Regions from separate parts of the Pseudomonas sp. RA_35y_Pfl2_P32 genome, predicted to be linked through region 4. Evidence: predicted binding sites of a transcription regulator. Region 4 holds the regulator's gene; each other region holds the start of a gene.
The links. The regulator sigma-54, encoded in region 4, starts transcription at its own class of promoters, with help from an activator protein. The targets are predictions, from matches to a motif close to ANTGGCATNNANNTTGCTNT.
Positions count from the first base shown of each region.

Region 1: the regulator sigma-54 is predicted to act here: its motif matches at 2,245-2,264, upstream of AACY45_RS08590 (circularly permuted type 2 ATP-grasp protein).
Region 2: the regulator sigma-54 is predicted to act here: its motif matches at 3,004-3,023, upstream of glnK (P-II family nitrogen regulator).
Region 3: the regulator sigma-54 is predicted to act here: its motif matches at 2,868-2,887, upstream of glnA (type I glutamate--ammonia ligase).

Region 1 covers NZ_CAXAQF010000007.1:55,214-60,600, reverse strand. The annotation lists gene AACY45_RS08595 (alpha-E domain-containing protein) at 1-669, opposite strand, end outside; gene AACY45_RS08590 (circularly permuted type 2 ATP-grasp protein) at 682-2,091, opposite strand; gene AACY45_RS08585 (ribonuclease E inhibitor RraB) at 2,481-2,822, opposite strand; gene AACY45_RS08580 (hypothetical protein) at 3,026-3,262, opposite strand; gene AACY45_RS08575 (hypothetical protein) at 3,498-3,788, shown strand; gene AACY45_RS08570 (START domain-containing protein) at 3,852-4,457, opposite strand; gene AACY45_RS08565 (YkgJ family cysteine cluster protein) at 4,499-4,753, opposite strand; gene AACY45_RS08560 (translation initiation factor 2) at 4,913-5,387, opposite strand, start outside.
Region 2 covers NZ_CAXAQF010000008.1:65,033-70,419, forward strand. The annotation lists gene sutA (transcriptional regulator SutA) at 20-346, opposite strand; gene AACY45_RS09915 (secondary thiamine-phosphate synthase enzyme YjbQ) at 449-874, opposite strand; gene AACY45_RS09920 (ammonium transporter) at 1,090-2,427, opposite strand; gene glnK (P-II family nitrogen regulator) at 2,463-2,801, opposite strand; gene AACY45_RS09930 (accessory factor UbiK family protein) at 3,216-3,476, shown strand; gene AACY45_RS09935 (YifB family Mg chelatase-like AAA ATPase) at 3,720-5,213, shown strand; gene AACY45_RS09940 (LysR substrate-binding domain-containing protein) at 5,227-5,387, opposite strand, start outside.
Region 3 covers NZ_CAXAQF010000006.1:153,754-159,140, reverse strand. The annotation lists gene typA (translational GTPase TypA) at 1-1,059, opposite strand, end outside; gene thiI (tRNA uracil 4-sulfurtransferase ThiI) at 1,199-2,653, opposite strand; gene glnA (type I glutamate--ammonia ligase) at 2,985-4,391, shown strand; gene AACY45_RS07940 (cupin domain-containing protein) at 4,579-5,001, shown strand; gene AACY45_RS07935 (hypothetical protein) at 5,070-5,387, shown strand, end outside.
Region 4 covers NZ_CAXAQF010000010.1:163,737-169,123, reverse strand. The annotation lists gene rapZ (RNase adapter RapZ) at 1-224, opposite strand, end outside; gene ptsN (PTS IIA-like nitrogen regulatory protein PtsN) at 227-691, opposite strand; gene hpf (ribosome hibernation-promoting factor, HPF/YfiA family) at 704-1,012, opposite strand; gene AACY45_RS12370 (RNA polymerase factor sigma-54) at 1,119-2,612, opposite strand; gene lptB (LPS export ABC transporter ATP-binding protein) at 2,795-3,520, opposite strand; gene lptA (lipopolysaccharide transport periplasmic protein LptA) at 3,520-4,068, opposite strand; gene lptC (LPS export ABC transporter periplasmic protein LptC) at 4,055-4,627, opposite strand; gene AACY45_RS12350 (KdsC family phosphatase) at 4,635-5,159, opposite strand; gene AACY45_RS12345 (KpsF/GutQ family sugar-phosphate isomerase) at 5,159-5,387, opposite strand, start outside.

The DNA of each region.
Region 1 (5,387 bases), on a different contig from region 4:
GTCGCGGTAGATTTCGGTGTAGGCCTCGAATGACGACAAGGCCCGCAACAACGCACTCCACTGGTAATAAGCGTGGGCGGTGCCATCGCTGACCGCCTCGCCCTGGTCGCCGGCCATTTCGTAGCGTGCATCCAGCAGACGCAAGGTGTTGTCGGCGCGCTCGATGAAGGTGCCCAGGCGAATGAAGCGAAACGCATCGTTGCGCATGATGGTGCCGTAGGAAGCCCCGCGAAACAGATGGGAGCGCTCCTTGATCCACTCGCAAAACCGGCTCATGCCATAACGCCCCAGGCCCTGCTCGGCAATGCCGCGAATTTCCAGCCAGGTGGCGTTGATGTTTTCCCACATGTCGGCGGTGATCCGGCCACGCACCGCATGGGCGCTGGCTCGCGCGGCCCCGAGGCAGCTGTAGATACTGGCCGGGTTGGCGGCATCCAGGGCGAAGAAGTGCAACAGGCGCTCAGCGTGCAACGCGCCATGGCGCTCCAGGTAGTCATCCAGCGTGCCGGTGATCAGCAAGGGCATCGCCAGTTCGTGCAGGCCATCGCCGCGGCCATCCTGTGGCATCAGCGACAGCGAATAACTGATGTCGAGCATCCGCGCGAGGTTTTCCGCCCGCTCCAGGTAACGCGACATCCAATACAGATCCGAGGCAGTTCTACTCAACATGGCAAGCTTCCTTTAATCCTCGACAACCCAGGTGTCCTTGGTACCGCCACCCTGGGAGGAATTGACCACCAGGGAGCCCTCGCGCAGGGCGACGCGGGTCAGGCCACCGGGCACCACCCGGGTTTCACGGCCCGACAACACGAACGGACGCAGGTCGATGTGCCGCGGGGCGATGCCGTTCTCGACGAAGGTCGGACAGGTCGACAGGGATAACGTCGGCTGGGCGATATAGGCATGGGGCTTGGCCTTGATTCGCGCACGGAACTGTTCGATCTCGGCCGCCGTCGCCGCCGGCCCGACCAACATCCCGTAGCCGCCGGAGCCCTGGGTTTCCTTGACCACCAGCTCGGGCAGGTTGGCCAACACGTGGGACAGCTCTGCCGGATTGCGACACTGCCAGGTCGGCACGTTTTTCAGGATCGGCTCCTCGTCAAGGTAGAAACGGATCATCTCGGTGACGAACGGATACACCGACTTGTCATCCGCCACGCCGGTGCCAATGGCGTTGGCCAACACCACATTGCCGCTGCGATAGGAGGCCAGCAGGCCAGGAACCCCGAGCATCGAGTCCGGGTTGAACGCCAGCGGGTCGAGGAAGGCGTCGTCGAGCCGTCGGTAGATCACATCGACGGCCTTGGGGCCATCGGTGGTGCGCATGAAGACTTTGTCGTCACGCACGAACAGGTCCGCACCTTCCACCAGCTCCACGCCCATTTCCCGGGCCAGGAAAGCGTGCTCGAAGAACGCACTGTTGAAGCGTCCCGGCGTCAGCACCACCACGCTGGGGTTATCGAGGGGGCTGGAGCTTTTGAGGGTGTCGAGCAGCAGGTTGGGGTAGTGATCGATGGGCGCGATGCGCTGGGCCGCGAACAGCTCGGGGAACAGGCGCATCATCATCTTGCGGTCTTCGAGCATGTAGCTCACCCCGCTGGGGGTGCGCAGGTTGTCCTCCAGCACGTAGTAACTGCCGTCGCCATCGCGCACCAGGTCGACCCCGGAGATGTGCGAATAGATGTCGCGGTGCAGGTCCAGGCCCTGCATGGCCAGTTGGTACTGTTCGTTCGCCAGCACCTGCTCGGCCGGAATGATGCCGGCCTTGATGATGCGCTGCTCGTGATAGAGGTCGGCGAGGAACATGTTCAACGCCTTGACCCGCTGGATGCAGCCGCGCTCGACGATCCGCCACTCGCTGGCAGGGATGCTGCGCGGAATGGTGTCGAAGGGTATCAGGCGTTCGGTGCCCTGCTCGTCGCCATAGAGGGTGAACGTTATCCCGGCGCGATGAAACAACAGATCGGCCTCGCGTCGGCGTTGAGCCAGCAGCTCGTCAGGCGTTTCCGCCAGCCAACGGGCGAATTCTCGATAATGCGCGCGGACCTGGCCGCTGGCATCGTACATCTCATCAAAATAGGTGCGGATCATGCCGTACTCCTTGTCACCCGGACACCTTGGCTTCGCAAGGCCCGTGCCAGCGGCATAAACCCTTTAATATCAATCAGTTGGTTTATCACCCCGAAGGCTTTGCACCAATCCCGTGCAGCAAACACCCCCGCCTGATCGTCCGCGCTTCATTGCGAAGCAATGCTTATGGCTATTAGCAGCATAGCCATAGTTCATTTCACCGCCCGCCCGGGCTCGCGGATAATTGGCCCATCACGCAGCAAGCGGCACTGCTCGCTTGCTGGCTACCCCTCTTCCCTTTAGGCCACCTGCTCAGGTGGCTTTTTTTTGCCTGGCGTTTGCTCCGGCCCAAATGAAAACGGCCGACCCCAAGGGTCAGCCGTCGCTGAGTGTTGTCGCTCTTCATAGTGTTATGCGAGTTGCCCTCGTACCTCCTGCTTGACGCCCCAACCTTCGATGATTCCCCCCAAAGGCTCGACCACCGCCTCGAAGTCCTGTTCAAAATCGCCGATGCCGCCATAGGTGGCGTACATCACCTTGCTCAGCTCCAGGTACCAGGCCCCGTCGTCGCGCACACTGATCTGTGCATTCAAGGACTCACCGCGAAACTGCCCTGCCGCCCTGCGTGCCCCCTCCTCGTCGGGGAAAATGGCGTAGAACTCGATGGGATGGAACCTTGAAAAATCAAAACCGCCTTCTTTCATGCGGCGCAGCACGCTGCTGCTGATGTCTTCTTGATAGGCTGTGCTCATGAAACGTCCTCCTACTTCCAATGGATAGACTTTCCGTACTCCCCGCGCCTGCAACCGAATGGTGCAGGCGCTACGGCAATCAGATTGCCGCCGGGAAACAAGCATGTAGCTGACAAGACCAGACCTTAGCGATCCATTCGCTGATCTCGCTTGCAGAGTAGCCCCAACTCGGAGCGCGTGCCAAGGCCTGGTTACAGAAGGGTTTATGGGATCGGGGAGATGCTGAGGATTTGAATGCTGTTCTGATCTTTGAGGCTCTTGAGCGTTGGGTCGTCAGTGCGACCTTCCAGGTCATTGAGATCCAGCTCGGCCGAGACCGGGAGAAGTTTGGCACGAATCAATTGCGCAGCCTTTTCCATGTCAGGTTCGTACTCGCAGTCGAAGCGTTCGACGCTTTGCACACCATGATCATCCACAAAGGTGACTTCCCACTTTTGCATCGGTGCCTCCTCGATAAAACCCGTAAATGGGCTTACTCCCATCTCGACCCAGGCCTTCGGGCATTCGTTCCCTGTCCCCCGAAGATTGGCCCGTGCAGGTAACTAATTACCACCCCGCACGCCACGACAACTTCACTCTAACGCTGCGCAGCGCCCACACTGAACTGGCAACGAGCGCACGGCACATTAAACCCAACAACTGTTTTTTTGAACAACCGACTTCAAGGAGAGAAGCATGTTTGAAACAGGAAAGGAATACGTCACCACGGTTTCCAGCGTCATCAAGTATGGCGCTGTGCTGGTGATGTCGGCAGAGGGCGACAAAGGCGTATTAAGGTACGGCGCCCTGAAGAGCGGCGGTGTATTCCCGGAACATGAAACCGAGGACACGCTGACCAAAGAGCAGATCCGCACCTACATCAAAGAGCTGGATGTCATCCGAGTCAAAGTACTGCATACCCGTGCACCCGGCTGGCCAGACCTGCCGGCCCCCGTGGCCGACCTGGCGTTTTCAGGCTGGTTTTAACCGGCGACTGGCAACAGGGCTGGCATGGCCAACCCTGTTGTTGCGATGCCCTGGAATCGGTGCTTACTTCTCGGCACGTTCCTTGAGGGCCTTGAGGGTATTGAAGGGTGCATCGACCACAAACTTGTTGGCGACCATCGCCGGGACACTGCCACCTGGCTCGGTGTGCACTTGATAGATCACTTCGACCTGATCGCCCTTGGGCACAAACTTCCAGAAGCCTTTGACCTCGGTCACCCGGACATACCCCTTTTCTTCCGGAATGTAGTTCGGCAGGCCTTCCAGGTTGCGGGTCAGGCTGCCATCGGCACCCACGACCGTGGTGATATGCAGCACCGAATCACGCGCAGTCACCGGCCATGGGGTATTGAACTGGCTGTAGGTCCAGCTCTGGTCACCTTCGTGCTTGAGCAACTTCTGGCTCTTGCACTCGTGGATCCAGGCACAGGCCCCGACCACGTCGTCCTGCAGCGCCCGCAGTTTGGCGACAGTGGTCTTCATCAGGGTAACGCCCTGATAGGACTTGTAATCGGAGCCCGACACTTCACTCAGGGAGATCTTGATCCCGTCTTCGTTCTTGACAACTTTCCAGTCTTCGGCCTGAACCATCGTGCAGGCCATTAAAGTGCTCAGTCCACACAACACAGCGATACGATGCAGCGAACCCATAGTCTTGTTCCTTATTGTTGACGTTCCGTTCGTTGAACACACTACGCCGCGGTCATTTTCTCCCACCAGCCGATCAACGTGATGGCTTGTTCCTGGCTGCTGCCGCAGACCTCGATATCGGCCTGAAACGCACCGCAGACGGCAGGACGCTCGGGCTGGCCGAAGAGACTGCACAGATTATCGGCAGACAGTTGCACACAACGTTCGCCCGCGGGCTTGCCATGGGGCATGCCGGGAATCGGTGTACTAATGGAAGGGGCAATGCAGCAGGCGCCACAGCCTTCTCGGCATTTCATGACGACAAGCTCCTCGGGAGTGTGGAAGGACGGGGACTAGAGTACCCGCTTAAACAGCCGTTTGAAATTGGCCATAAAGGGGTTTTTCGCGCAAATACGCGTGACTGATCAGTCTTGCGACAAAGCGTCAGGCCGCTGGGTCACACCTGCCGTCGGGTTTTACTGAATGAACTGGAATTCCAGGGCTGCGCCTTCGACTTCACGGCGTTCTTCATTGCGCAGCTGCAATTGCATTTCGTTGGAAATCAGCCGGCCATTGAGTTGGAACTTGCTTTCTTCCTTGGGTTTTTCGCCAAACAACGGCGGCAGCAAGGGGGCGCGCTTGACGATCGGGACCGTGCCAATGGGTTGCAGCTGGCGGACCATTTCCGGTGGCAGGCTCAGGTCGATATTGGTGGACGGCAGCTCGGTGGTGCGCACCACGTCGCTGGCGGGCTTGGATTTTGCGGCAATCGGCGGGCGCGGCTTGCGCGGCACCGGTTTTTTCGCGGCGCCCGGTGTTTTCACGGGCGCGACTTTTTTGACCGGCGTGGTCGTTGCCACCTTGGTCGTTGACGTACTGGAAACCGCTTTATCCGGGGTCGCCGCCGCCATCGCGCTCCCCCAATTGAACACACTCAGCAGGCAGACCAAC
Region 2 (5,387 bases), on a different contig from region 4:
GCAAACACAGTGCAGGCCCTTAGATAGGCCGGCTGCCGTACTTGTTATCAGGCTTCTTTGGTGGATCGGCCACCACGTTGGCCTCGACTTCCTGAACCTTGCCGCCTTTGGCCAGGAACTCTTCCATCGCGCGGGCCAGAGCATCACGCTCCTTGTTCTTGGCTTCGACGCTCGGCAGCTCGTCTACCGACACCGCAGCCTTGGCCTTGCCTTTGGCGGTAGGGGCCGGCGTATCGTCGCCACCATCGTCGTCAGCAACGTCTTCCGCTGCTGCTTCAAGGCCTTCTTCAGCCTCGTCTTCGTCGCCTACTTCGAGGTCGTCGTTTTCCAGATCATCGTCGCTCATGTTCTACCTCATGACTTGCGAAAAGCAGATTAGTTATAGCCCAGCTTCGTCGTCTGTCGACGACCGCCAGAAAAAATTCAACATCCACTGGTAACCAGCGGGTTATGCCCCTTCACCGTGCACGGTGGCGAGGACTTTACGAGCACCGCCATGATCCCGGTGCTCGCCCAGATAAACACCTTGCCAGCTACCTAACGCCAATCGGCCCGCCGTGATCGGCAAACTCAATTGACAGCCTAGCAAACTGGCCTTGAAGTGCGCCGGGAGGTCGTCCAGGCCTTCGTCGTTATGCTCATAGCCGGCTGCACCTTGTGGGATCAGCCGATTGAAAAACCGTTCGAAGTCGCGACGTACCGCCGGATCGGCGTTCTCGTTGAGGCTCAACGACGCCGAGGTATGCTGTAGGCACAAATGCAACAGACCGACCCGGCATGCCTTGATTTCAGGCAGGCCGGCGAGTAACTCGTCCGTCACCAGATGAAAGCCCCGGGGCTTGGCCCGCAGGGTTATCAGAGTCTGTTGCCACATACAGTTCTCCGCACGTTCGGGGCGCATTCTAGCGCGCTCTGGGAAAAAACAAAGACCCTAATATTCGCGCCATGCTGTAAGCCATCGCCCCTGGAAAAACCGCCATGGCAAACCTCGGCAAAGCTGCCTGAAAAATCCTTTCAGCGTGGGCCTGAGTGACAAATCCAGGATAAAAAAATGCCCGGCAAGCCGGGCAAGTTTTTTTCTGCGCCTGCTTACAGGTTGTAGCCGCGCTCGTTGTGTTGTGCCAGGTCCAGGCCCACCGCCTCTTCCTCTTCGGTCACACGCAGACCCATGACGGCATCCAGCACCTTGAGGATGATGTAGGTGATGATCGCGGTGTAGATCACCGTGAAGCCTACGCCTTTGCACTGAATCCAGACTTGTGCAGCGATGTCGGTCACGGTGCCGAAGCCACCCAGCGATGGTGCTGCAAACACGCCGGTGAGGATCGCGCCGAGGATGCCGCCAATGCCGTGCACGCCGAAGGCGTCGAGGGAGTCGTCGTAGCCCATTTTGCGTTTCAGGGTCGTGGCACAGAAGAAGCACACCACACCGGCCGACAGGCCGATCACCAGGGCGCCCATCGGGCCCACGGTGCCCGCAGCTGGAGTAATGGCCACCAGGCCGGCAACCACACCCGAGGCGATGCCCAGGGCACTAGGTTTGCCATGGGTCAGCCACTCGGCCAGCATCCAGCCCAGGGCAGCGGCAGCAGTTGCGATCTGGGTCACCAGCATCGCCATGCCGGCAGTTCCGTTGGCCGCCGCGGCGGAGCCGGCGTTGAAGCCAAACCAGCCAACCCACAGCATGGCCGCGCCCATCAGGGTGTAACCCAGATTGTGCGGAGCCATCGGGGTGGTCGGGAAGCCCTTGCGCTTGCCCAACACCAGGCAGGCCACCAGACCGGCAATACCGGCGTTGATGTGCACCACGGTGCCGCCAGCGAAGTCCAGGACGCCCCAGTCCCACATCAGGCCGCCGTTACCGGCCCAGACCATGTGCGCGATCGGTGCGTACACCAGGGTGAACCACACCGCCATGAAGATCAGCATCGCGGAGAACTTCATCCGCTCGGCGAAGGCACCGACGATCAGCGCCGGGGTGATGATGGCGAAGGTCATCTGGAAGGTGATGAACACCGCTTCAGGGAACAGTGCCGCAGGCCCTGTCACGCTCGCCGGGGTGACACCGGCGAGGAACGCCTTGCCCATGCCGCCGAAGAACGAGTTGAAGTTGACGACGCCCTGCTCCATGCCGGTGGTGTCGAACGCAATACTGTAGCCATAAATGACCCACAGGATGCTGATCAGACCGGTAATGGCGAAGCACTGCATCATCACGGAAAGAATGTTTTTGGAGCGCACCATGCCGCCGTAGAACAGCGCAAGGCCGGGAATGGTCATGAACAGCACCAAGGCTGTCGAGGTCAGCATCCAGGCAGTATCGCCGGAGTTGAGGACTGGAGCCGCCACTTCGTCTGCCGCCATGGCCAGGCTGGGCATTACGAGGGACAACAGGGCTCCTAGCCCTGCGAATTTACGCAGAGTCATATTGTTTTCTCCTGGGGCGTTGGGGTTGTGGCGGCTTAGATTGCGTCGGTATCGGTTTCGCCGGTACGGATGCGAATAGCCTGTTCCAGATTGACCACGAAGATCTTGCCGTCACCAATCTTGCCGGTGTTGGCCGCCTTGGTTATCGCCTCGATAACCCGGTCCAGATCCTTGTCGTCAATGGCGACATCGATCTTCACCTTGGGCAGGAAATCGACCACGTACTCCGCGCCGCGATACAGCTCGGTGTGACCCTTCTGCCGACCGAAGCCTTTGACCTCAGTGACCGTAATGCCCTGCACGCCGATCTCGGACAATGCCTCGCGGACGTCATCCAGTTTGAACGGCTTGATGATGGCAGTGACTAGCTTCATGAAAACTCTCTCCCGAATTAGTGGACTTGCCCCAGGAAAACAAACCCGACTCAAGTCTAAGCGCAGTGCCTGGCTTTGTAACGCATCGTCGGCCGTACCTGCCCAACTGACGCCAGTTAACCGCTGCCGACGAAACTCCCCGCTTCGCCTGCCGCACTGCATTCGTCACAGCGACTGCATCAGTGCATGGGTCACAGAGGTCTTAGCAGAAAGCTTGCCATCTCCAGAAAAACCACTGATTTCAATCCCTTGCCCTTGGGACCAAGCGATTGCGCGAAGCTGCGCGCAGAGATACGCACAATAACGGTGCGTCGGCCGACGGACGGATGCGCGAAAAGCGTGCGTCGAACCGGCACAAATGCCCCTGGACGCTGCGTGATACACTGCCCGCCATCAGATTTAAGGACTTCTCCCATGCTCGCGCCCAAAGACCTCCTCGACGCCCTGAGCGGGCACGCCTCCCGCCTGTTCAGCGGTGACACCCCGCTGCCCAAAAGCGAAATCGAAAGCCAGTTCAAGGCCCTGCTGCAAAGCGGCTTCAGCAAGCTGGACCTGGTCAGCCGGGAAGAATTCGACAGCCAGATGGTGGTCCTGGCCCGCACCCGGGCACGCCTGGAAAGCCTTGAAGCGAAAGTTGCGGAGCTGGAAGCCAGGCTCAATCCACCTGCCGAGTAATACCCTGCTCCAGGGTGGGAGCGACCCTGCTCGCGATGGACGTCAACGATAATGCGTCAAGCCTGACTCAACATGTCGTCCTTGAGTTCTTCGCGAGCAAGCTCGCTCCTACACAAAACCCCGCACAGGCCGCCGGCAACATCCTGCGAACCTTTGCCACCCCGCGCGCAGCGCTAAAACACCCCCTCGCAACTACCCTTGAACAACCGCAGGAAGCGGTTCTTTTTCGTTCAAGGAATGCTCATGTCCCTGTCCATCGTCCACAGCCGCGCCCAGATTGGCGTGGAGGCGCCGGCTGTCACCGTTGAAGTCCACCTGGCCAATGGCTTGCCCTCGCTGACGATGGTCGGCCTGCCCGAAGCGGCCGTGAAAGAAAGCAAGGACCGGGTGCGCAGCGCGATCATCAATTCGGGCCTGCAGTTTCCAGCGCGGCGCATCACCTTGAATCTCGCCCCCGCCGATTTGCCCAAGGACGGTGGGCGCTTCGACCTGGCGATTGCCCTGGGAATTCTTTCCGCCAGCGTACAGGTGCCAACCCTGACCCTGGATGAGGTGGAGTGCCTGGGGGAGCTGGCGCTTTCCGGTGAAGTGCGGGCCGTTCGCGGCGTGTTGCCGGCCGCCCTGGCGGCGCGCCAGGCCGGGCGGGCGCTGGTGGTGCCCTGGGCGAATGCCGAGGAAGCTTGCCTGGCCTCCGGGCTCAAGGTGATCGCGGTGCATCACTTGCTGGAGGCGGTCGCTCACTTTAATGGCCATACCCCCATCGAACCTTACCGCTCCAACGGTTTGCTCCACGCCAGCAAACCCTATCCCGACTTGAGCGAAGTACAAGGCCAGACCGCCGCCAAGCGGGCGCTGCTGATTGCCGCGGCAGGCGCCCATAACCTGCTGTTCAGTGGGCCACCGGGGACCGGAAAAACCTTGCTGGCCAGTCGCTTGCCGGGGTTGTTGCCACCGCTGACCGAGAGCGAGGCACTGGAAGTGGCGGCGATCCAGTCGGTTGCCAGTGGTGTGCCGTTGAGTCACTGGCCGCAACGTCCTTTTCGCCAGCCCCATCACTCAGCGTCCGGCCCGGCGCTGGTGGGTGGCAGCTCGAAACCCCAGCCCGGCGAAATCACCCTGGCCCACCACGGCGTGCTATTCCTCGACGAGTTGCCGGAATTCGATCGCAAGGTACTGGAGGTATTAAGAGAGCCGCTGGAGTCTGGTCATATCGTGATCGCCCGAGCCCGGGATCGTGTGCGCTTCCCGGCCCGTTTCCAGTTGGTCGCAGCCATGAACCCCTGCCCCTGCGGTTATCTGGGCGAGCCCAGCGGCCGCTGCTCCTGCACCCCGGAGATGGTCCAGCGCTACCGCCACAAGCTCTCCGGCCCGCTGCTCGACCGTATCGACCTGCACCTGACCGTCGCTCGCGAGGCCACGGCACTCAATCCCGCCGTCCAACCGGGCGACAACTCCGCCCATGCTGCCGAGCGCGTGGCCGTGGCCCGCGAGATTCAGCAGCAGCGCCAGGAATGCGCCAACGCCTTCCTCGACCTGCCGGGCCTGCGCCAGCATTGCCGGTTATCCACCGTGGACGAGCATTGGCTGGAAAGCGCTTGCGAACGCCTGACCCTGTCGCTCAGGGCGGCCCATCGACTGCTCAAAGTCGCCCGTACCCTGGCCGATCTCGAACAAGTACACGACATCCACCGCGAACACCTGGCCGAAGCGCTGCACTATCGGCCGGCCAATCCATAACCGCGGCACGGCCTCAATCCAGACGCTCGACGTCCGGCAACTCCATGGCCTGTGCTTCGCCCTGCAGGAAGTCGCTGAGCCGGCGCAAACGCTCACCACCCGGACGGGTTTTCGGCCAGACCAGGTAGTAATTCAGGCCACTGGCAACGGCGGTCGGCCAGGGCAGGCTCAGAC
Region 3 (5,387 bases), on a different contig from region 4:
AGCCGAGTCGCCTTCTTCAACGCGCAGAGCAACGTTGTACAGCAGCTCTTTGTCCAGACGTTCCTTGATGTTACGGCTGGTCACGAACTTGCCTTCTTTACCGCAGAAAGGCGAGTCGTTTACCTGGAAGGTCATGGAAACGGTTGGTTCGTCAACGGTCAGCGGAGTCATCGCTTCGACGTTCAGTGGGTCGCACAGAGTGTCGGAGATGAACAGCTGGTCGAAGCCGCTGATGCAGACGATGTCGCCGGCAGCTGCTTCTTCAACGTCGATGCGGTGCAGGCCGTGGTGACCCATCAGCTTCAGGATACGACCGTTACGCTTCTTGCCGTCGGCGTCGATAGCCACGACCGGAGTGTTCGGCTTGACGCGACCACGAGCGATACGGCCAACGCCGATAACACCCAGGAAGCTGTTGTAGTCCAGAGCGGAGATCTGCATCTGGAACGGACCGTCACGGTCGACTTTCGGCGCAGGTACGTTGTCGACGATCGACTGGTACAGCGGGGTCATGTCTTCAGCCATGTCGGTGTGGTCCAGACCTGCAATGCCGTTCAGGGCAGAGGCGTAAACCACTTTGAAGTCCAGCTGTTCTTCGGTAGCACCCAGGTTGTCGAACAGGTCGAAGATCTGGTCCAGAACCCAGTCCGGACGCGCGCCTGGACGGTCAACCTTGTTGATCACCACGATTGGACGCAGGCCGGCTTCGAAAGCCTTCTTGGTCACGAAACGGGTTTGCGGCATAGGGCCGTCTTGAGCGTCAACCAGCAGCAGAACGGAGTCAACCATCGACATTACACGTTCAACTTCGCCGCCGAAGTCGGCGTGGCCCGGGGTGTCCACGATGTTGATGTGGTAGCCGTTCCAGTTGATGGCGGTGTTTTTCGCCAGAATGGTAATACCGCGCTCTTTCTCCTGGTCGTTGGAGTCCATCACGCGCTCGTCGTTGAGCTCGTTGCGCTCCAGGGTGCCGGATTGACGCAAGAGTTTGTCTACCAGGGTGGTCTTACCATGGTCAACGTGAGCAATGATGGCGATGTTGCGTAGATTTTCGATCACTTGTGTATCTCGATCAGAGGATTCGGTGTGCTGACAGGTCGTGGCAGCGATTTACAGTAGAGTCAGGCCTTGCCGTTACAGCTTGACGGCAGAGTCGGGGGGCCGGTGACGCAGGCCACAGGCAAACAGCCCCGGGCTCTTAGCTCGGTCGATAAACGCGCACATTGGCATGCCCCTCACTGAGCAAATGGTGGGCATGCAGGCGACTCATCACGCCTTTGTCGCAATACAGCAGGTACTGGCGAGTAGGGTCCAGTTCCTTGAAACGAGCGTTCAGTGCATAAAACGGCATCGTTTGTACCTCGACGCCAGCCAGGGCGAGCGGGTCGTCTTCAGCGGCATCCGGGTGACGGATGTCGATGACGATCTGACCGGCCAGCGCTTCGCTGACTTCTTCAATTTGCACGTCCTGGCCCAACTCGTCGATGACCCGATCGATCGGCACCAGTTTGGCGTTCTCGAGCGCACGCTCAAGGACGGCCATGTCGAATTCTTTCTCTTCATGCTCCACGCGTGGACGCTTGGCGTGGGTCTTGGGGTTCACCGAGATGACCCCGCAGTACTCCGGCATGTGCTTGGCGAAGTCGGCGGTGCCGATTTCGTTGGCCAGGTCGATGATGTCCTGCTTGTGACTGGCGATCAGCGGGCGCAACACCAGCTTCTCGGTCACGCAGTCGATCACCGACAGGTTCGGCAGCGTCTGGCTGGAAACCTGGGAGATCGCCTCACCGGTCACCAGCGCCTCGATGTCCAGTCGATCGGCGATTCTCGACGCAGCGCGCAACATCATACGCTTCAATACGACGCCCATATGACTGTTATCGACTTTGCCGAGAATTTCTCCCAGCACTTCCTCGAACGGCACACTGACAAATAACACGCGTTGCGAGCTGCCGTACTTCTTCCAGATGAAGTGCGCCACTTCCATCACGCCCAATTCGTGGGCACGCCCGCCGAGATTGAAGAAGCAGAAGTGCGCCATCAGCCCGCGGCGCATGATCTGGTAGGCCGCCACCGTGGAATCGAAACCGCCGGACATCAGGACCAGGGTCTGTTCCAGCGCGCCCAGCGGGTAGCCGCCGATGCTGTTGTGCTGGTTGTGGATCACAAACAACCGTTTGTCGCGAATTTCGATGCGGACTTCGATTTGCGGGTCTTTCAGGGAAATTCCGGCGGCACCGCACTGGCGACGCAGTTGGCTGCCGACGTATTTCTCGACATCCATGGAGCTGAATTCGTGCTTGCCGGCGCGCTTGCAGCGTACCGAAAAAATCTTCCCGGCCAGCGCCTCGCCAAAGTGCTGCTTGCACTTGGCGACCACGTCGTCGAAGTCACCCAGAGGGTACTCATCGACCTGCAGGAAATGCGCGATGCCCGGCATGCAGCTCAGGCGCTCGGTCATGTCCTTCAAGGCTTTGGGGTCAGTCAGCTGCGTTTCCAGCTCGAGGTTGTCCCACACACCGTTCACCACCACAGCCGGGTCCAGATCGCGGAGCACGGCACGGATGTTCTTGGCCAACTGACGGATGAAACGCATCCGTACCGGGCGGCTTTTGATGGTGATCTCGGGGAAGACTTTTACGATTAGTTTCATGAAAACAGCGCGCGCTGGGCCAGCCGAAAAAGGGGGGCGCGGATTATAGCGGAAATTGCTCAAGGTTTAACCAGTTAATGTGCAGAAGGTTTTCAATGCACCAAAACGGGTCATTTATGCTTTCTGGCGCTACATTAGAGGGCGCGCTTTTGCCCTTTTCAGCGCTTTGCACCTTTATAAGCGTGATATTGGGGCAAAAAACCCAACTCGGGGCACTGGCATGCAATTTGCTCCCTTGTGAGGCAGGTTGCCTTGGCAGAGTATTCGCGCCGGCATCACCCACATTCTAAGGGCATCCACTACTCAAGCCCGAAGCCACCCGGAGGACACTATGTCGAAGTCGGTTCAACTCATCAAAGATCATGACGTCAAATGGATTGATCTGCGCTTCACAGATACCAAGGGCACTCAGCACCACGTGACCATGCCGGCTCGCGACGCGCTGGATGATGCTTTCTTCGAAGAAGGCAAAATGTTCGACGGTTCCTCCATCGCTGGCTGGAAAGGCATCGAAGCTTCCGACATGATCCTGATGCCGGACGACAGCACCGCTGTCCTCGATCCGTTCACCGAAGACCCAACCCTGATCATCGTCTGCAACGTGATCGACCCTTCGACCATGCAAGGCTATGACCGCGACCCACGTGCGATCGCCAAGCGTGCCGAGGACTACCTGAAGTCCACCGCTATCGGTGACACCGTATTCGTCGGTCCTGAGCCTGAGTTCTTCATCTTCGACCAAGTGAAGTTCAAGTCCGATATCTCCGGTTCGATGTTCAAGATCTACTCCGAACAAGGTTCGTGGATGTCCGACCAGGACGTGGAAGGCGGCAACCATGGCCACCGTCCAGGTATCAAGGGCGGCTACTTCCCGGTTCCACCGTTCGACCACGACCACGAAATCCGTACCTCCATGTGCAACGCCATGGAAGAGATGGGCCTGACCATCGAAGTTCACCACCACGAAGTGGCGACTGCCGGCCAGAACGAAATCGGTGTGAAGTTCAACACCCTGGTTGCCAAGGCTGACGAAGTTCAGACCCTCAAGTACTGCGTACACAACGTGGCCGTGGCTTTCGGCCGCACCGCGACCTTCATGCCTAAGCCTCTGTACGGCGACAACGGCTCGGGTATGCACGTTCACCTGTCCATCGCCAAAGATGGCAAGAACACCTTTGCTGGCGAAGGTTATGCCGGCCTGTCCGACACCGCCCTGTACTTCATCGGCGGTATCATCAAGCACGGTAAGGCGCTGAACGGCTTCACCAACCCGGCGACCAACTCCTACAAGCGTCTGGTACCAGGTTTCGAAGCACCCGTCATGCTGGCCTACTCGGCTCGCAACCGTTCCGCCTCGATCCGTATTCCTTACGTGTCCAGCCCACGCGCTCGTCGTATCGAAGCCCGCTTCCCGGATCCGGCTGCCAACCCATACCTGTGCTTCGCCGCACTGCTGATGGCTGGCCTGGACGGCATCCAGAACAAGATCCACCCTGGCGATGCAGCTGACAAAAACCTGTACGACCTGCCGCCTGAAGAGGCGAAAGAGATCCCACAAGTGTGCGGCAGCCTGAAAGAAGCCCTGGAAGAGCTGGACAAAGGTCGTGCGTTCCTGACCAAAGGCGGCGTTTTCAGCGACGACTTCATCGACGCTTACATCGCCCTGAAAAGCGAAGAAGAAATCAAGGTACGTACCTTCGTACACCCACTGGAATATGAGCTGTACTACAGCTGCTAATCCGGTAGCGCCAGCGCACGCGGCGTGACGATGCAAGAGGCCTCCTACGGGAGGCCTTTTTTATGGAAATTTCCGACACCACAAAGCATCGACTGCTCGTTGATTCAGCGTTGCGCCTGACATCCAGCGCAAGCCTTGGCATTTAGTCTTTCGGCACCACCACGCCGAATGAACCAGAGCCGAGCCCATGAACCGCCTGCACATCCCATCCTTTCTCCTCGCCGGCCTGCTTCTGGCGGGCTGTAGCAACACCCCGGCAACACCTGCCATCGAACGGCAAGTCCTGCTGCAGAGCAGTGCCTCTTGGGACGGCTCCCCTTACACCGCCTACCCCGCCGGCCGTCCGGAACTGACCCTGCTCAAACTCAGGATCCCCGCCAATACCACCCTGGACTGGCACACCCACCCCATGCCCAACGTGGCCTACATCCTCTCGGGCGAACTGACGGTAGAAGCGAAGGCCAGCGGCCAGGTTCACTTGCTCAAGCCTGGGCAAACCCTGGCCGAGATGGTCGACCGCGCTCATCGCGGCACCACCGGCGCCAGCCCGGTGGAACTGATCGTGTTTTATGCCGGCAGCCCGGGAATCCCCCTGTCGGAACAGCCTTGAAGCTTGAAGGCTGCTGGTCGAGCCGGCGCGACGCCACCCCCGACGCCAATGGCCAGAGGCAATGCACGATGCGTCTCTTAAGGGGTTGCCTGCTCATTTGGCTTGCTCTACCTGCCGCCGTCCTGAGCACACCGCGCCCCACCTACTCGGTGCTGGCCCTCAGCGAGCTGACCGACGGCCAGGCCCTGCGCGCCAATAACGGCTCATTCAGCGTTGGCGTACAGATCCAGCCACCGCTGCAGGCCACTCATCGCCTGCGCCTGCTGCTCGATGGCCAGCCCTACGGCCCACTCAGCGACACAACGCAGCTGCACCTGCTGAACATCGATCGCGGCGAACACCGCCTCGCCGTGCAGGTGCTGGTGCAAGACGGAGTGATCCAGCAA
Region 4 (5,387 bases):
AGCAATTCAGGGAAGCGTGACAAATGGCTCGGCAGGTTGCGCGCATCGATCGACACGGCCACCAACGGCTGGACCAGCTCGTTGTGAATCAGGGCGCGTTCGGCCAACTCCGGCAGCAGCCCGGCGGGCAGGTTGTCGATGCAGTAGTAGCCGTTGTCCTCCAGTACATTGAGGGCCGTGCTTTTACCGGAGCCGGAGCGGCCGCTGACGATGATCAAGCGCATGATTAGTGACCGTTTTGCTCGTCCAGGACGACCTGGTACAGGGCTTCACTGCTGTTGGCGCTGCGCAGGCGGTCGCGTACTTCCTTGCGATCCAGCATGCTGGCGATCTGGCGCAGCAGCTCCAGGTGGGCATCGGTGGCGGCCTGTGGGACCAGCAGAACAAACAGCAGGTCGACTGGGGCGCCGTCGATGGCGTCGAAATCAATAGGTGCGTCCAGGTGCATCAAGGCGCTGATGGGCGACTCGCAGCCTTTGAGACGGCAGTGAGGAATGGCGATGCCGTTGCCAAAACCGGTCGAGCCGAGTTTTTCACGGGCGATCAGGCTCTCGAAGACATCTTGCATCTCCAGATCCGGGACTTCCCGGGCGATCAGGTTGGCAATTTGTTCGAGGGCGCGTTTTTTACTGCCGCCCGGCACGTTCACCAAAGAACGGCCGGGGGTCAGGATGCTTTCAAGTCGGATCATGGGATGGGGGTGTTAACGACCGGTCGCGCCCTGGAGGAGGCTCTGGGTCTTTTCCTTATGCTTTTTAAGTTGACGGTCCAGCTTGTCGGTCAGCAGGTCAATGGCGGCATACATGTCCGTATGCTCGGCATTGGCGACCACTTCTCCGCCGGGGATATGCAGCGTGGCTTCGATTTTCTGCAACAGCTTCTCGACGTTCATCGTGACTTGCACGTTGGTGATCTTGTCGAAATGCCTCTCCAACCGGTCGAGTTTTTCGCCGATGTAGGTGCGCAGAGGTTCGGTAACTTCCAGTTGGTGTCCACTGATGTTGACTTGCATACAGCTTCTCCTTCGTTGCCAGTGCATAAGGCGGCAGGCGAGTTGCCTGCCACTAGGGTGTCTGCGAAAAATTCGAAAACACCCTGGAACGCGGTGGCGTGGCCCGTTACATCAATCGCTTGCGTTCGCTCGACGGCGCGATCCCGAGGGATTCACGGTACTTGGCGACGGTACGACGGGCTACCTGAATACCTTGTGCCTCCAGTAAACCAGCGATCTTGCTGTCACTCAACGGCTTTTTCTGATTTTCCGCGGCAACCAGTTTTTTGATGATCGCGCGGATCGCCGTGGACGAGCATTCACCGCCTTCAGAGGTGCTGACGTGGCTGGAGAAAAAGTACTTCAGCTCATAGATACCGCGCGGGGTATGCATGAACTTTTGTGTGGTGACCCGGGAAATCGTCGACTCGTGCATGCCCACCGCTTCGGCGATGTCATGCAGGACCAACGGCTTCATCGCCTCGTCGCCATATTCGAGAAAGCCGCGCTGGTGCTCGACGATCTGGGTGGCGACTTTCATCAGGGTTTCATTGCGGCTTTGCAGGCTCTTGATGAACCAGCGCGCCTCCTGCAGTTGATTGCGCATGAAGGTGTTATCGGCGCTGGTGTCGGCGCGACGGACGAAACCGGCGTACTGCGGGTTGACTCGCAAGCGCGGTACCGACTCCTGGTTCAGCTCCACCAGCCAGCGCTCGTTGTCCTTGCGCACGATCACGTCGGGCACCACGTATTCGGCTTCGCTGGACTCGATCTGCGAGCCGGGGCGCGGGTTGAGGCTCTGGACCAGTTCGATCACCTGGCGCAGTTCGTCTTCCTTGAGCTTCATGCGCCGCATCAACTGGCTATAGTCGCGGCTGCCGAGCAGGTCGATGTAATCGCTGACCAGGCGCTTGGCCTCGGCCAGCCAAGGCGTCTTGGCGGGCAGTTGGCGCAATTGCAGCAACAGGCACTCGCCCAGGTTGCGGGCGCCGATGCCGGCGGGCTCGAATTGCTGGATGCGGTGCAGGACGGCTTCGATTTCGTCCAGCTCGATGTCCAGTTCCGGGTCGAATGCCTCGAGGATCTCCTCGAGGGTTTCGTCCAGGTAGCCCTGGTTGTTGATGCAGTCGATCAGGGTCACGCCGATCAGGCGATCGGTATCGGACATCGGGGCCAGGTTCAATTGCCAGAGCAGGTGGCTCTGCAGGCTTTCGCCGGCGGAGGTGCGGGTGGTGAAGTCCCACTCGTCGTCATCGTTGCTGGGCAGACTGCTGGCGCTGGTCTGGTAGACGTCTTCCCAGGCCGTATCGACCGGTAGTTCGTTGGGAATGCGCTCGTTCCATTCACCTTCCTCGAGGTTATCCACCGTGGGGGCGGTTTCCTGGTAGGAGGGTTCCTGGACGTCGGTGTTGGGTTTGTGCTCGATGTTGTCCGCCATGGGGTCGGCGTTATCGAAGTCGTCGCCTTCTTCCTGGCGTTCGAGCATTGGATTTGACTCCAAGGCTTCCTGGATTTCCTGTTGCAGGTCCAGGGTCGACAATTGGAGCAGGCGGATGGCCTGTTGCAGCTGCGGTGTCATCGTCAGCTGCTGGCCCATTCTCAAGACTAGCGATGGTTTCATGGCTGGGGCTTAACACCTTATTCGCCGGCGCACGTGCGCCATCCACTACAGGGCGCCGGGGCGCCAAACTTAAGCAAATTATATGCCTGAAACTGAAGTGTTTGCCTAGAGCGTCATGACAATAAAAATATTAAGGCTTTCATTGACAATGCGCTCTGCCAGCAGGCTAGACGCCTCGCAGCTTATAGGCGGAACTCGTGGCCCAGGTACACTTCCTTGACCAGTTCGTTGGCCAGGATGGTTTCAGCGTCACCTTCAGCGATCAGTTGACCATCGTTCACGATATAGGCGGTCTCGCAGATGTCCAGGGTTTCACGCACGTTGTGGTCCGTGATCAGCACGCCAATGCCCTTGGCCTTGAGGTGATGGATGATCTGCTTGATGTCGCCGACCGAAATCGGGTCCACGCCAGCGAAAGGTTCGTCGAGCAGGATGAATTTCGGCGCGGTAGCCAGGGCGCGGGCAATTTCCACGCGGCGTCGTTCGCCACCGGAAAGGCTCATGCCCAGGTTGTCGCGGATATGGTTGATGTGGAACTCCTGCAGCAGGCTTTCGAGTTCCTGGCGCCGACCAGCCTTGTCGAGTTCCTTGCGGGTTTCGAGGATGGCCATGATGTTGTCGGCAACCGACAGTTTGCGGAAGATCGACGCTTCTTGTGGAAGATAGCCGATACCTGCCCGCGCGCGACCGTGCATGGGCTGGTGGCTGACGTCCAGGTCGTCGATCAGTACGCGACCCTGGTCGGCCTGCACCAGGCCGACGATCATGTAGAAGCAGGTGGTCTTGCCGGCACCGTTGGGGCCAAGCAGGCCGACGATCTGGCCGCTGTCGATGGACAGGCTGACGTCACGCACGACCTGACGGCTCTTGTAGCTCTTGGCCAGGTGCTGGGCTTTCAGAGTTGCCATTACTGGGCCTTTTGCTCGTCAGTTTTCTTTTTCGGCTGGATGACCATGTCGATCCGCGGACGTTGCTCAGTGACCTTGCTGCCCGTGGCGCGACCGGCGCTGGCGAGCTTTTTGTTGGTGTCGTAGACGATTTTCTCGCCCAGGGTAATGTTGTTGTCCTTGTCGATGACTTTGGCCCGATCGATCAGCACGACGCGGTCTTGCGAGGCGTGGTACTGAATGGTCACCCCGTAGCCCTGCACAGGCTTGGTGTCGCCCACGGTTTGCATCTGCTCGAAGTAGGCCAGGTTGCCGACCGAGGTTACGACGTCGATATCGCCAGCCGCTGTGCGGGTGATGGTCACGGTGTTGCCGGTGACCTTCATCGAGCCCTGGGTGATGATCACGTCGCCCTTGTAGGTGGCGATACCGTTCTTGTCGTCCAGTTGGGCGTCGTCGGCCTGGATGCGGATAGGTTGATCTCTATCGGTCGGCAGGGCCCAGGCGCTCGCGCTTCCCAGTGCTGCGCCCAGACTGAGCAAAATAGGGAGGGTTTTAACGAGCCTCATACTGTCCTCTTACGTTCGATAGCAGGTGTATCCTGCTTTCTTTCAAATACGCCTTCATTCCGGTACCAGTCGATACACCGCCAGCGCCGTCGATTCTAACGGCTTGCTGGGTCTGCGCATATTGCTGCTTGGGGAATACCGTCATGCGCGTGGTGGTGATGACCATCGGGCGATTCTTGGCATCCGTACGGGCAATGCGTACCGAGTCGATCAGTTCGACCTCGGTGCCGTCAGGATTGACCTCGCCACGTTCGCTCTGCACGTGCCAGGGGAATTCGGTGCCGCGATACATCTGCAGGTCCGGTTTGGTCAGCAGGGTCACTTCGCTGGCCTTGATGTGCTCGACCTTGTCGGACGTCATGTCGTACTGCAACTTGCCATCTGGCAGGAACTGCACGCTGTGGGCGTTGATGGCGTAGTAGTCGATCTCGCTGTCGTTGACTGCCGCTACCGGTTTGTCGAGAAAGCGCTCGGGGCTGATATTCCAGTAGCCCACAGCCGCAAGCAGCGCGGCGATGGCTGCGAAAAACACGATGTTGCGAAACTTTTTACTCAGCATAAATGACTCACAGGTACGCGGCGTTGGCGTCTTGCAGGTTGCCTTGGGCGCGTAATATCAATTCACAGAATTCTCGAGCAGCACCTTCGCCGCCACGGGCCTCGGTGATGCCGTGGGCGTGTTCGCGGACAAAACCCGCAGCATTGGCAACGGCCATGCCCAGGCCGACCCGTCGAATCACCGGCAGGTCAGGCAGGTCATCACCCAGATAGGCGACCTGTTCATAGCTTAGGCCCAGTTGCGCGAGAAGCTCGTCGAGCACCACAAGTTTGTCCTCGCGGCCTTGATACAGGTGGGCAACCCCCAGGCTTTTGGCGCGACGCTCGACCACCGGGCTGGTTCGACCACTGATAATGGCTATTGTCACACCACTGGCCAGCAACATTTTCATGCCTTGACCGTCGAGGGTGCTGAAACTCTTGAATTCGCTGCCATCTTCCAGGAAATACAGGCGACCGTCAGTGAGTACGCCGTCGACATCGAAGACCGCCAGTTGGACAGGCCTGGCGCGTTCGAGCAGGTCGTCAGCCATTACATCACCCCTGCGCGCAACAGGTCGTGCATGTTCAGGGCGCCTACCGGACGGTCGTCGTTGTCGACCACCACCAGGGCATTGATCTTGTTGTCTTCCATGATCTTCAGGGCTTGTGCCGCGAGCATCTCGGCCCGGGCGGTCTTGCCGTGAAGGGTCATGACCTCTTCGATCCTGGCCTGCTGGAAGTCGATCGAGCGGTCCAGGGAGCGGCGCAGGTCGCCGTCG